Regions from separate parts of the Desulfoplanes sp. PS50 genome, predicted to be linked through region 1. Evidence: riboswitches for the same ligand, from Rfam matches in the RefSeq annotation. Region 1 holds a riboswitch; each other region holds the start of a gene.
What was found. Region 1 has a riboswitch for cobalamin ahead of ACTVJH_RS13785 (sirohydrochlorin cobaltochelatase). Riboswitches for the same ligand answer to the same signal wherever they lie in the genome.

Region 2: another riboswitch for cobalamin. It lies ahead of ACTVJH_RS01055 (ribonucleoside triphosphate reductase); the one in region 1 lies ahead of ACTVJH_RS13785 (sirohydrochlorin cobaltochelatase).
Region 3: another riboswitch for cobalamin. It lies ahead of metE (5-methyltetrahydropteroyltriglutamate--homocysteine S-methyltransferase); the one in region 1 lies ahead of ACTVJH_RS13785 (sirohydrochlorin cobaltochelatase).

The regions. Positions count from the first base shown of each region.
Region 1 is NZ_JBSPZA010000037.1:4,873-8,150, reverse strand. It holds gene ACTVJH_RS13790 (FecCD family ABC transporter permease) at 1-446, opposite strand, end outside; gene ACTVJH_RS13785 (sirohydrochlorin cobaltochelatase) at 699-1,694, opposite strand; cobalamin riboswitch at 1,745-1,866, opposite strand; gene ACTVJH_RS13780 (nucleoside recognition domain-containing protein) at 2,291-3,278, opposite strand, start outside.
Region 2 is NZ_JBSPZA010000001.1:232,869-236,146, forward strand. It holds gene qrcD (menaquinone reductase integral membrane subunit QrcD) at 1-1,063, shown strand, start outside; cobalamin riboswitch at 1,444-1,593, shown strand; gene ACTVJH_RS01055 (ribonucleoside triphosphate reductase) at 1,796-3,278, shown strand, end outside.
Region 3 is NZ_JBSPZA010000023.1:10,571-13,848, reverse strand. It holds gene ACTVJH_RS10855 (HoxN/HupN/NixA family nickel/cobalt transporter) at 1-233, opposite strand, end outside; gene ACTVJH_RS10850 (DUF1007 family protein) at 230-901, opposite strand; cobalamin riboswitch at 1,317-1,467, shown strand; gene metE (5-methyltetrahydropteroyltriglutamate--homocysteine S-methyltransferase) at 1,562-3,278, shown strand, end outside.

The sequences.
Region 1 (3,278 bases):
AGGGAACCGGCCAGCCCGGCCAGGGGAAGCAGGCTCAAACCGAACACGGTCCGTGAAATCCCCAGATAGATGACCAGGGTGGCCCCGAAGGCCGCACCGCTGGAAACCCCCAGGGTGAAGGGGTCGGCCAGGGGATTGCGCAAAAGTCCCTGAAACACGGTACCGGCCACGCCCATGCACGCGCCCACCAGACAGGAAAGTACGATCCGGCTGAGGCGGATGTCCAGAACGACCACCTCCCAGGAGGGATCTCCGGACAGGTCGCGCGCACCGATCACTTCCAGGACCCGGGTCCACAGGATGGACATGACCTTGTTCGCCGGAATGTCCATGGGGCCGAACAGGCAGGCGGCAAGAATCGATCCGGCAAGGACGGCAATCAGGATGATCACCGAATGACGTAATCTGGGGCCTTTGCGCCTGATGGTGGGTGATTCGGTGGGCATGGGGTTCGTCCCGGGACGTGGCGGGTAAAAGGTAATCAACCTGTAGGGGCACGGCGCGCCGTGCCCGTGTTGGTATCCTGGAATACTCTGCATTTGCATGCCAAGATCAAAGGAGGACCAACGGTTTGTAAAGAATGTTTTTCCGCACCTCCCGGGGTGCGGAAAAACGAGGCACGGCACGCCGTGCCCCTACGGGGGGAATTGTTTCCCAAGGCGTCCGGAAGGGATGCCCCGACCTTGCGCAACGGCTTATTACAGATGGGCCATGGCGACCTTGAGGTGATCGATCCAGAGATCCACGATGGCGTCGTATTCGCCCGTTCCCTTGAGCACGGGGACGCAGGTGATCCCGGCCCCTGTGAGCACGGATTTCCAGGAATCGTCCTCGTCACCGGCCATGTCGTTGCGGGCGTGATCCCCGGCCACGGACATCAGGGGCAACAGATAAGCCTTTGTGATCCCGCGCTGTTTCAGCCCGCTCAGCACATCATCCAGGGTCGGGCTGCCTTCAACGGTTCCCACGAAGACATTGGGATCCATCCTGGAAAAATAATACTGCAGGGCGGGGTAGTAGATATTTGCCGCGTGCGGGGTGCCGTGGCCCATGAGCACGATGGCCTCGTCGGCTTTGCGCTCTTTGGGAAACTGCGCAGCCATGATTTTGACCGCCTTTTCCACGTCTTCCGGGGAATAGAGCAGCGGGGTGCCCACGAACACGGTTTGGATCCCCTTGGGCATAGCCTCGAACCGTTGGGCCGTGGTTTTCAATCCGGTGTATTCCTTGCCGGGAATGGTGTGCAGGGACTGAACCGCCACATGGGTGAAGTCATCGTCCATCATTTTGGCCAGTCCCTCGGCCGGGGAGTCGATGTGCGTGCCTTCCTTGGCCAGTTTGTGGCGGATGATCTTTGAGGTGTAGGCCCAGCGGACCTCCACCCCGGGAAAGGTTTTTTTGACCCGGGTGTCGATCGTCTTGAATACGGTTGCGGCCTCGGGAACCGTCGTTCCAAAGGCGACCAGGAGGATGCCCTTTTTTTCGGGCCGGGGTTGGTGGTGGCCGTGGGCCAGGAGCTGACCGGCCTGCAGAACGAGCAGACAGACCGCAATGAACAGAACGCGTGTGATACTCTGGGACATGATCTTGCCTCCATGGGAAAGATCGGGCTTGTGTGCGGGAATAAAAAAAACCTCTCCCTGGGCAATGGCGCACGGAGAGGTTTTTTGAAAATCCCCTGGGATCTTTTCCAAGCAAAGCCCCGTTACTGGAAAAGAAGACGCAAATGGCCATGGCTGGGCGGGTCTTCCGGCTCTTCTCCTCTCTGACTCGGCCTTCCCGGGGGTGTCCCAGTGGCACGCAGGGAGTCAGAGATTAGGGGGAGAATCACGGCGGCGGGTCCGCTCCCGATTTGCACGGGATTCCGTTCTTGGGCGGCAGGCGCCCATTTTTTTGCTGCTGCAAAGTTCCTGGGACCTCCTGTACGGAGGGCTAGGTGTCCGTATCCGGACAGAGCAGCAAGGTGTTTTTCACCCAGCTGATCTCTCGAGTATTTCAGAAGGGCTGGAGCGTCAAGCGGGCAGGGACATGATCCAGGACTGATGTGTATGCATGACAGGCTCACCCCGTCCGGACCGGATTGAAACTCCCTTGCCGGCCTCGTACCATCACGTCGTTGTTCGATACCGGCTGGATGTTTCTGAAAGATGTCGGGCAACGACGTGATGAACGATGCCTGGCTCGGTCAGACAGTCAATCCGGTCCGGACGGGGTGAGCCGGTCATGCTCTTCAGACGGGTGGATGAGAACAAATCTGTCGTGGACGGTACAGGGGATTATCCTGCACTCGTCACGCCCATGCCAGATAGGGCAGCGCCACAACAATGATTGTTCCGATACGCAAAAGCTGGCTCAGGCAGAGCTGTTTCAGGGCCAGGGAAGGGGAGAAGATGCCGGCCTGGGCGGGAAGCTGGTGGCGCAGGGCCCGGATGGGGGTGGCGGCTATGGTCCCGATGATCAGGGCCAGGACCGTCTGTTTGACGCTCAGCACCCCACCGTCCAGAAGCGCACCTGCCGCGGCCGCACCGGAGGTGAATTCCGCGGCCAGGGTGACGATGACTACGCTGGCGCTCTCCACGGGAAAAAAGTTCAGGGACAGGGCGTGTGCCAGACCGGTACGCAGGTATTCAAAAAATCCCAGATGGTTGAGCAGAAAAACGATGATGTAGATCGGGATCGTGTAAAGAACAATGCGGGTAAAGCGTTTTTTGAAAATCGTTACAAAACCTCTGCTGCGGGAGGGGGTGGTTGATGTTGCTTCTCTGTCTTCGGGTGGTTCGGCGGGCCGTGAGGGGTTGTTGCCCAGGGTTATCCGGCAATAGACAAGCACGAGCAGGCTCTTGAGTCCGGCAGCGGTCAGGCAGATTCCCAGGTAGATGAGGCCTGCGGTCTTGACCAGGGGGGCGATGATGAAAAAGGTGGTTGGAAGATGGACCAGAAAGACCGGGAGCCCGGTGTTGACCAGGTAGGTCAGGGTCATCTCTCTTTTGGTGATACGTCCTTCCTTGTGGTATCCCGCAAGCAGGGTATTGGCGGCCAGGTTGGAGGCAAAGGCGGTCACAAAGGCGGTCGAGCTTTCATCCTTGAGTCCGAAACGACGCATGATCGGCCTGGCGGGCAGGGCCAGTTTGTGTGCCCATCCCAGGCTTTCCATGGCCTGGCCTGCAAAGAGTCCGATCCCCAGATAGATGAGAAGCCGGACCAGGGGGATGACAAGTCCGGTCTGCAGATGTTCCCGGGTGATCCCGGCATGGTCGGGATCGAGCCGGATCAGGGCG
Region 2 (3,278 bases), on a different contig from region 1:
TTTGTGGATCACCTTTGACCTGGCGGTCATTGCCTTGGGCGCGGGAGCCTTTTTTACCGGCTTTTTGCGCTATATCCTGCGCATCGACCAGCTCAAGAACATTATCAACCTGACGGTCATCGTCGGCTTTTTGTGCTATTCCGGCGCGATGATGATCCTGGTCCTGGATATCGGGCAGCCGCTTCGGGCCTGGTTCGGATACTGGCATCCCAACGTCCATTCCATGCTCACGGAAGTTATCTTCTGCATCACCTGTTATTGTACCGTACTGATCATCGAGTACGTTCCCCTGATCCTGGAAAACCGGGTCCTGAACAAAAACAGGTTCCTGCACCATCTGGCTCATAACTTCCATGTGTACATGCCGCTCTTTGCCGGCATCGGCACCTTTTTGTCCTTCTTCCACCAGGGTTCCCTGGGCGGGATGTACGGCGTGCTTTTCGGACGTCCCTATGCCTTTCGCGAAGGATTCTTCATCTGGCCCTGGACATTTTTCCTGTTCATCGCCTCGGCCATCGCCTCGGGTCCTTCCTTCACCCTGCTGGTGAACAAGCTCGTGGAACTCATGTCCGGCAAGAGACTGGTGGATGACGCGACCAAGGAACTCATGGCCAAAATCTCAGGGCTGTTGCTGTCCTTCTATATCTTCTGGAAGATTCTGGACACCTGGGCCTGGGCCACTGGAGTGCTGCCCAAGGCCGGACTGACCTTTGAGGAGATGTTCTTCGGTTCCGCCTACGGGCAATGGCTCTTGTGGTCCGAGCTTTTCGTCTGCGGTGTGGTTCCGGCAATCATGCTCGTGGTTCCGGGCATCCGTAAGATCCATGGTCTGATGTATCTGGCCGCTCTGCTCAATTGCACGGGCATTGTGATCAATCGTTTTGTCCAGACCGTCCAGACCATGGCCCACCCGGTGATGCCCTTTGATGACTGGCAGGTCTATTTCCCCAACTGGGCGGAATGGTCCACTACCCTCATGATCCTGGCCTATGGAGCGCTGCTCCTGAGTCTGTCCTACAGGTATCTGCCTATCTTTCCCAAGGAAAAGCAGCTCAACTCCTAGATCTTTTCTTCGGGACTCTCTGTATCACCAACAAGGCCGCCATTTGGCGGCCTTGTTGGTTTGAAACGGACCCGGGCCCTGACATCGTGGTGCAGATGAAAAATAGGCCCAGCGATTCATAGACAAAGAAAGATCCTGTGTGTTCGGACGCAGAGGCCAGGCGGCAGGAAGAGGATATAGGTCGATATATCGCGTTATCCAGAGGAAACCTGTTGGTTGGTTGTGGAAAACTGTTGATGGCATCGCTTGGGACCACACGGTGTGGTTTTGATGATTGGTTCCTCCAACCGATCGACCCGATTCAGGCAGTTGAACGTTTGGGTTCTCAAATACCAATTTTATCATTGCCAAAACCTGATCACGAAGATAAAAAATCAGACTTTGTCACCACTTCTTCAGGCCGCCCGGCAGGGCTTTGTCGGCAATCCGGTGAAATTCCGGAACGGTTCCGCCACTGTGAGCTCTAGCCCCTCTGATGACCGAGGACGGCTGGTGCGAGTCAGACGCCCGGCTTGAAGCATCTCCATGACCGGTTCCGCATCCGGAACCCGGCTCGAGAAATCCAATCATGTGTCGATCAGGGAGACCCCCTTCCCTGAACCATTCTTTCCAGATCACCCGTCTTCGATTGTGCCGAGGCACGCCTGTACTTCCTTGAATTGTCGGAAATCAGTGTCTTTTTGCGTGTCGTGTTCCGGGTGGTTGTGGAACAACCCTTCAAGAGGAATCATCGTGCCAGGAATTCATACCAAGCATATCATCAAACGTGACGGATCCATTGCAGAATGGAATGCAGCCAAGATTCAAACCGCCATTCACAAGGCCCTCCAGTCCCAGAAAATCAATGACATCCTTTTGGCCAAACGATTGACCAAGAGGGTGGAGCAATTGCTCGAGGGAGATGATTGCCCCCATATCGAGGATGTCCAGGACCGGGTCGAGCAGGTTCTGGTCCAGCAGAACCTCCCCCGGGTGGTCAAGGCGTACATCCTGTATCGGGACAGTCGCAGGCGGGCCAGGGAGGCTGAGGCGGATTTCGTGCGTGATACCATTGACGGGTATGTCCAGGAATTCGACTGGCGGTCCAAGGAAAATTCCAATGTCAGCCATTCATTCCAGGGGCTTATCCTGCACACCTCGGGGTCGGTCCAGGCCCGGTATGCCCTGGAGGCCTTTCCCGAGCACATTCGCCAGGCCCACCGCAATGGCTATTTCCACATCCATGATCTTTCCTTTGGCCTGGCCGGGTATTGCGCCGGGTGGAGTCTCAAGGATCTGTTGCTCGAAGGGTTCAACGCCCCGGGATTTTGTTCCAGCAAGCCGCCCAAACATCTTGATTCCGCCCTCATGCAGATGGTCAATTTCCTGGGTACGCTTCAAAACGAATGGGCCGGGGCCCAGGCCTTCAACAATATCGACACCCTGCTCGCTCCGTACATCGAACTGGACGGACTTTCCTACGAGCAGGTCAAGCAGGAGATGCAGAAGTTCATCTTCAATCTGAACACCACCTCTCGCTGGGGGGGACAGAGTCCGTTCACCAATTTCACCATGGACCTGCATTGTCCCAAATCCATGGCCGAGGAGCCTGTGGTCATCGGCGGCAAATATCATGAGAGTAAGACGTATAAAGAGTTCCAGAAGGGTCAGGATCTTTTTAACAAGGCCTTTTTGGAGGTCATGCTCGAAGGGGATTCCTACGGAAAAATCTTTTCCTATCCCATACCCACCTATAACGTGACTCCGGATTTTCCCTGGGAGAGCGAAGTCGGTGCGCTGCTTCTTCAGGTCACCGCCAAGTACGGAGCCCCCTATTTCCAGAATTTCATCAATTCAGACCTCTCCCCCGAGGACGTCAGGTCCATGTGCTGCCGGCTGCAGATGGACCTGCGCGAGCTGCGCAAGAAGACTGGTGGTCTGTTCGGTTCCGGGGACATGACCGGCTCCATTGGTGTGGTCACCCTGAACCTGCCCAAGTATGCCTTTTTGTCGCGGAGCGAGGAGGAATTTCTGGATCTGATCACGGAACACGCCGAGTTGGCGAGAGAGGCCCTGGAGCTCAAGCGCAAGACCATTTCATCATTTCTGGACCGTGGATTCTACCCCTTTACCCAGCGGTATCTGAAACAGGGATTCAAGAACCATTTTTCAACCATTGGACTGGTCGGTGGCCATGAGGCCTGTCTGAATCTGATCGGGAAAGGAATCGAGACCG
Region 3 (3,278 bases), on a different contig from region 1:
GCCAGAGGACGCCAGGATGTCCCCTGACGGGCCTCGCGGATCAGCCCCCCGAGTCGCTGTCTGAGTTCCTGCTGGTATGCGGCGATGCGGACGAACAACCCCGCAGGGATCGGTCTGTCCCCGGATTCGCGCACAGCAGGTCCTCCTCCCTGAAAGGGGTTGCCCGCAGCTGACGGGACAGCAGTACCGGCAAGCAGCATGAAAAGTGAAGTCGCTAGTAAAAATCTGGTCATTGGCGTTCCTTGAATGTGATGATGATGTCTTCGGGATAGATCTGACCGTAATAAAAGGCGTCGGCCGGATTATCCTCGATGTCCCAACCGACCTCGAATTGTTTTGCAGCGTTCACCTTCACCGGGTCCCGGGCGAGGGCTATGTCCGTGTAATACGTGTCATCGTACATGGAAAACCTGATCTCCTTGACAGTGGCCGCAGCCCGCACATGACAAGGGACGAAGAAGATATAGGTCATGACCCCGTCACGAAGAGTGGCGGAAAAATCCTTCACAAACTCCACAACAAAGGGATCGCCCCCGATGCGTATGCGGGTGAAATACCCGAATTCCCGAAGATTGGAAAAGGCCCCATTCCTGACCCCTTCCACCTCCTCCGGCTCGAAACAGTGATTGCCGTTTGTATCGAAATCATAGGCGATCATGTTGCTGAACATCTCGTCAAAGACCCAAGCGACCTTGAATCCGGCTAGACCATTATCGTCAAAAACCACGTCAATCCGTGCCTCCACATACACATGGGGATGGGCTGATACCGAACACGGCATCAGCAGGACCAGACAAATCAGAACCGGCAGAAAGACATTGCAGCGCCTGCTCTTCAAGCCCGGACCAACAGTGATTTTCAAAAGAGACAGGCAGGCGAACAACCAATAGAACATTCTCATGAAGCAGACACATCCTAAGAAAATACGCCAATGTATTAACGTGTTGTGGTTCTGTTAGAGAAACAAGGCATGCCTTGTTTCTACGGATACCGGATGGGCGGATAAACGGTTGCGCACACTGACGATATCCCCACGACCGATCGAAACAGCCCGTGCCACCCAATCATTCAGGACGAAAAATTTGCCCGGGATCAACCATGAGGTCAATGGTTGATCCCAAGACAGGCTTACTCTCATCCAGAATGCCTAAAATATCAAATTTTCCCCGTGATTGATTCCTACAAACGTCGCTTGACAATTTGTCAACGTCTAAATATCAATATATCTTTATATAGTTATACAAACAAGTATGCTTCAATCTCTTTCCCAGGAGGAAACCAAACCACACTATATTGTTTGATGCGCAGCGAGAAACGGAAGACGGTGAAAATCCGTAGCAGACGCGCTGCCGTGACCGGTCGATCCCGTCCGCAATCACTGAGGTTCCCAGTGCCTCGGGAAGGTTGTGCGACACCCGTGCATGTCGGGATATATATCTGATTTCATCAGACCGGAAGCCGGAAGACGTCTCGCAAGCGCCTGCCCACCTCGCGTCAAAGGTGACCGCAGTGCGGCCCGGTCAGTCCGGGACGCACACATGTAATCAAGGAGTTATCAGACATGCTCACACACACATTGGGATTCCCTCGCATGGGGGCGAACCGCGAACTCAAGAAAGCGGTCGAAAGCTATTGGAAAGCGGATATTACTGAACAAGAACTAAGGGCGAGGAGCGCTGCCCTGCGATTGCGCCATTGGCAGATGCAGGTCGAAAACGGCGTGGATCTGATTCCGGTGGGAGATTTTTCCCTGTACGATCACATCCTCGACATGTGCGTCACCCTGGGGGCCGTTCCGGAACGATATGGTCCCGCACCAGCGCCCTTGGACACGAATACCTATTTTGCCATGGCCCGGGGACGGGGCGGAACCGCTCCGGTAACGGCCATGGAAATGACCAAATGGTTCGACACCAACTATCACTATCTGGTCCCGGAATTCACCCCGGATCAAACCTTCTCCCTTTCCTGCGACAGGCTGATTCATCAGGTTCGCGAGGCCGGAAAGGCCGGCTTCAGGGCCAAGGCCGTGATCACGGGTCCGTTTACCTTTCTCGGGCTCGGCAAATCCACGGTTCGGGGTTTCGACCGCTGGAAACTGCTGGAGGAGATCGTCCCTGTGTACGTCCGTCTCGTGGAGACCCTGTCTCAGGAATGCGATTGGATACAGATCGACGAACCCATTCTGGTGACCGACGTGAACCCCCGCATTCTGGAACGACTCGGCGATGTTTATAGAACACTGGTTCAGGCTGCCTCCCCGGCAAAGATCATCCTGACGACGTATTTCGGTGATCTGGGCGAATCCCTGCAAACGGTTCTCTCCCTGCCCGTGGCCGGGGTGCATCTGGATCTGGTCCGGGCACCGTCACAGCTAAAAAGAGCTCTCGCAACCCTCCCTGAGGACAAAATCCTTTCCCTGGGAGTGGTGAACGGGCGCAACATCTGGCGTGGCGACCTGGACACCTGCCTCGAAATGATCAAAAAAGCCCACGCCGCACTGCCCGATGACCGTCTGATGCTCGCGCCCTCCTGCTCCCTGCTCCACGTCCCCCTGGATCTGGACCTGGAGACCGAACTCGACCCGGAAATCAAGTTCTGGCTCGCCTTTGCCAAACAGAAATGCCGGGAACTGGAGGTCCTGGCCAGGGCCGCTCGGAATGAGGATGTCGAGCCCGAACTGGCCGAAACCCGAACCATCCTCGATGCCAGAAAGACAAGCCATCTGGTGGTCAGCACCGCTGTAAAGCAACGACTAAAACAGCTGACTCCGGCCATGACCCTGCGCGCCTTGAGCTATTCCGAACGGGCAAAGATCCAGCGCGCCGGCCTCGGCCTTCCCCTGCTGCCCACCACGACCATCGGCTCCTTCCCCCAGACCGCAGACATCAGGGAAGCGCGCAGGCAATTCAAGACCGGCAAGTTATCGGAAGAGGGGTACAAGGCGATCATGCGCAGCCACATTGCCGACACGGTCAAACGCCAGGAAACCATCGGCCTGGACGTGCTTGTCCATGGCGAGGCCGAACGCAACGACATGGTGGAATATTTCGGTGAACAGTTGGAAGGATTCGCCTTCACCAAGCACGGATGGGTGCAGAGTTACGGCTCAAGATGCGTCAAACCGCCGATTATTTATGGTGACGTATGGCGTCCACGTCCCATGACCGTCTCATGGACAACCTATGCCCAGTCCAAGACCGAACGCCCCATGAAAGGCATGCTCACCGGACCGGTGACCATGCTCTGCTGGAGCTTCGTGCGTGACGACCAGCCCA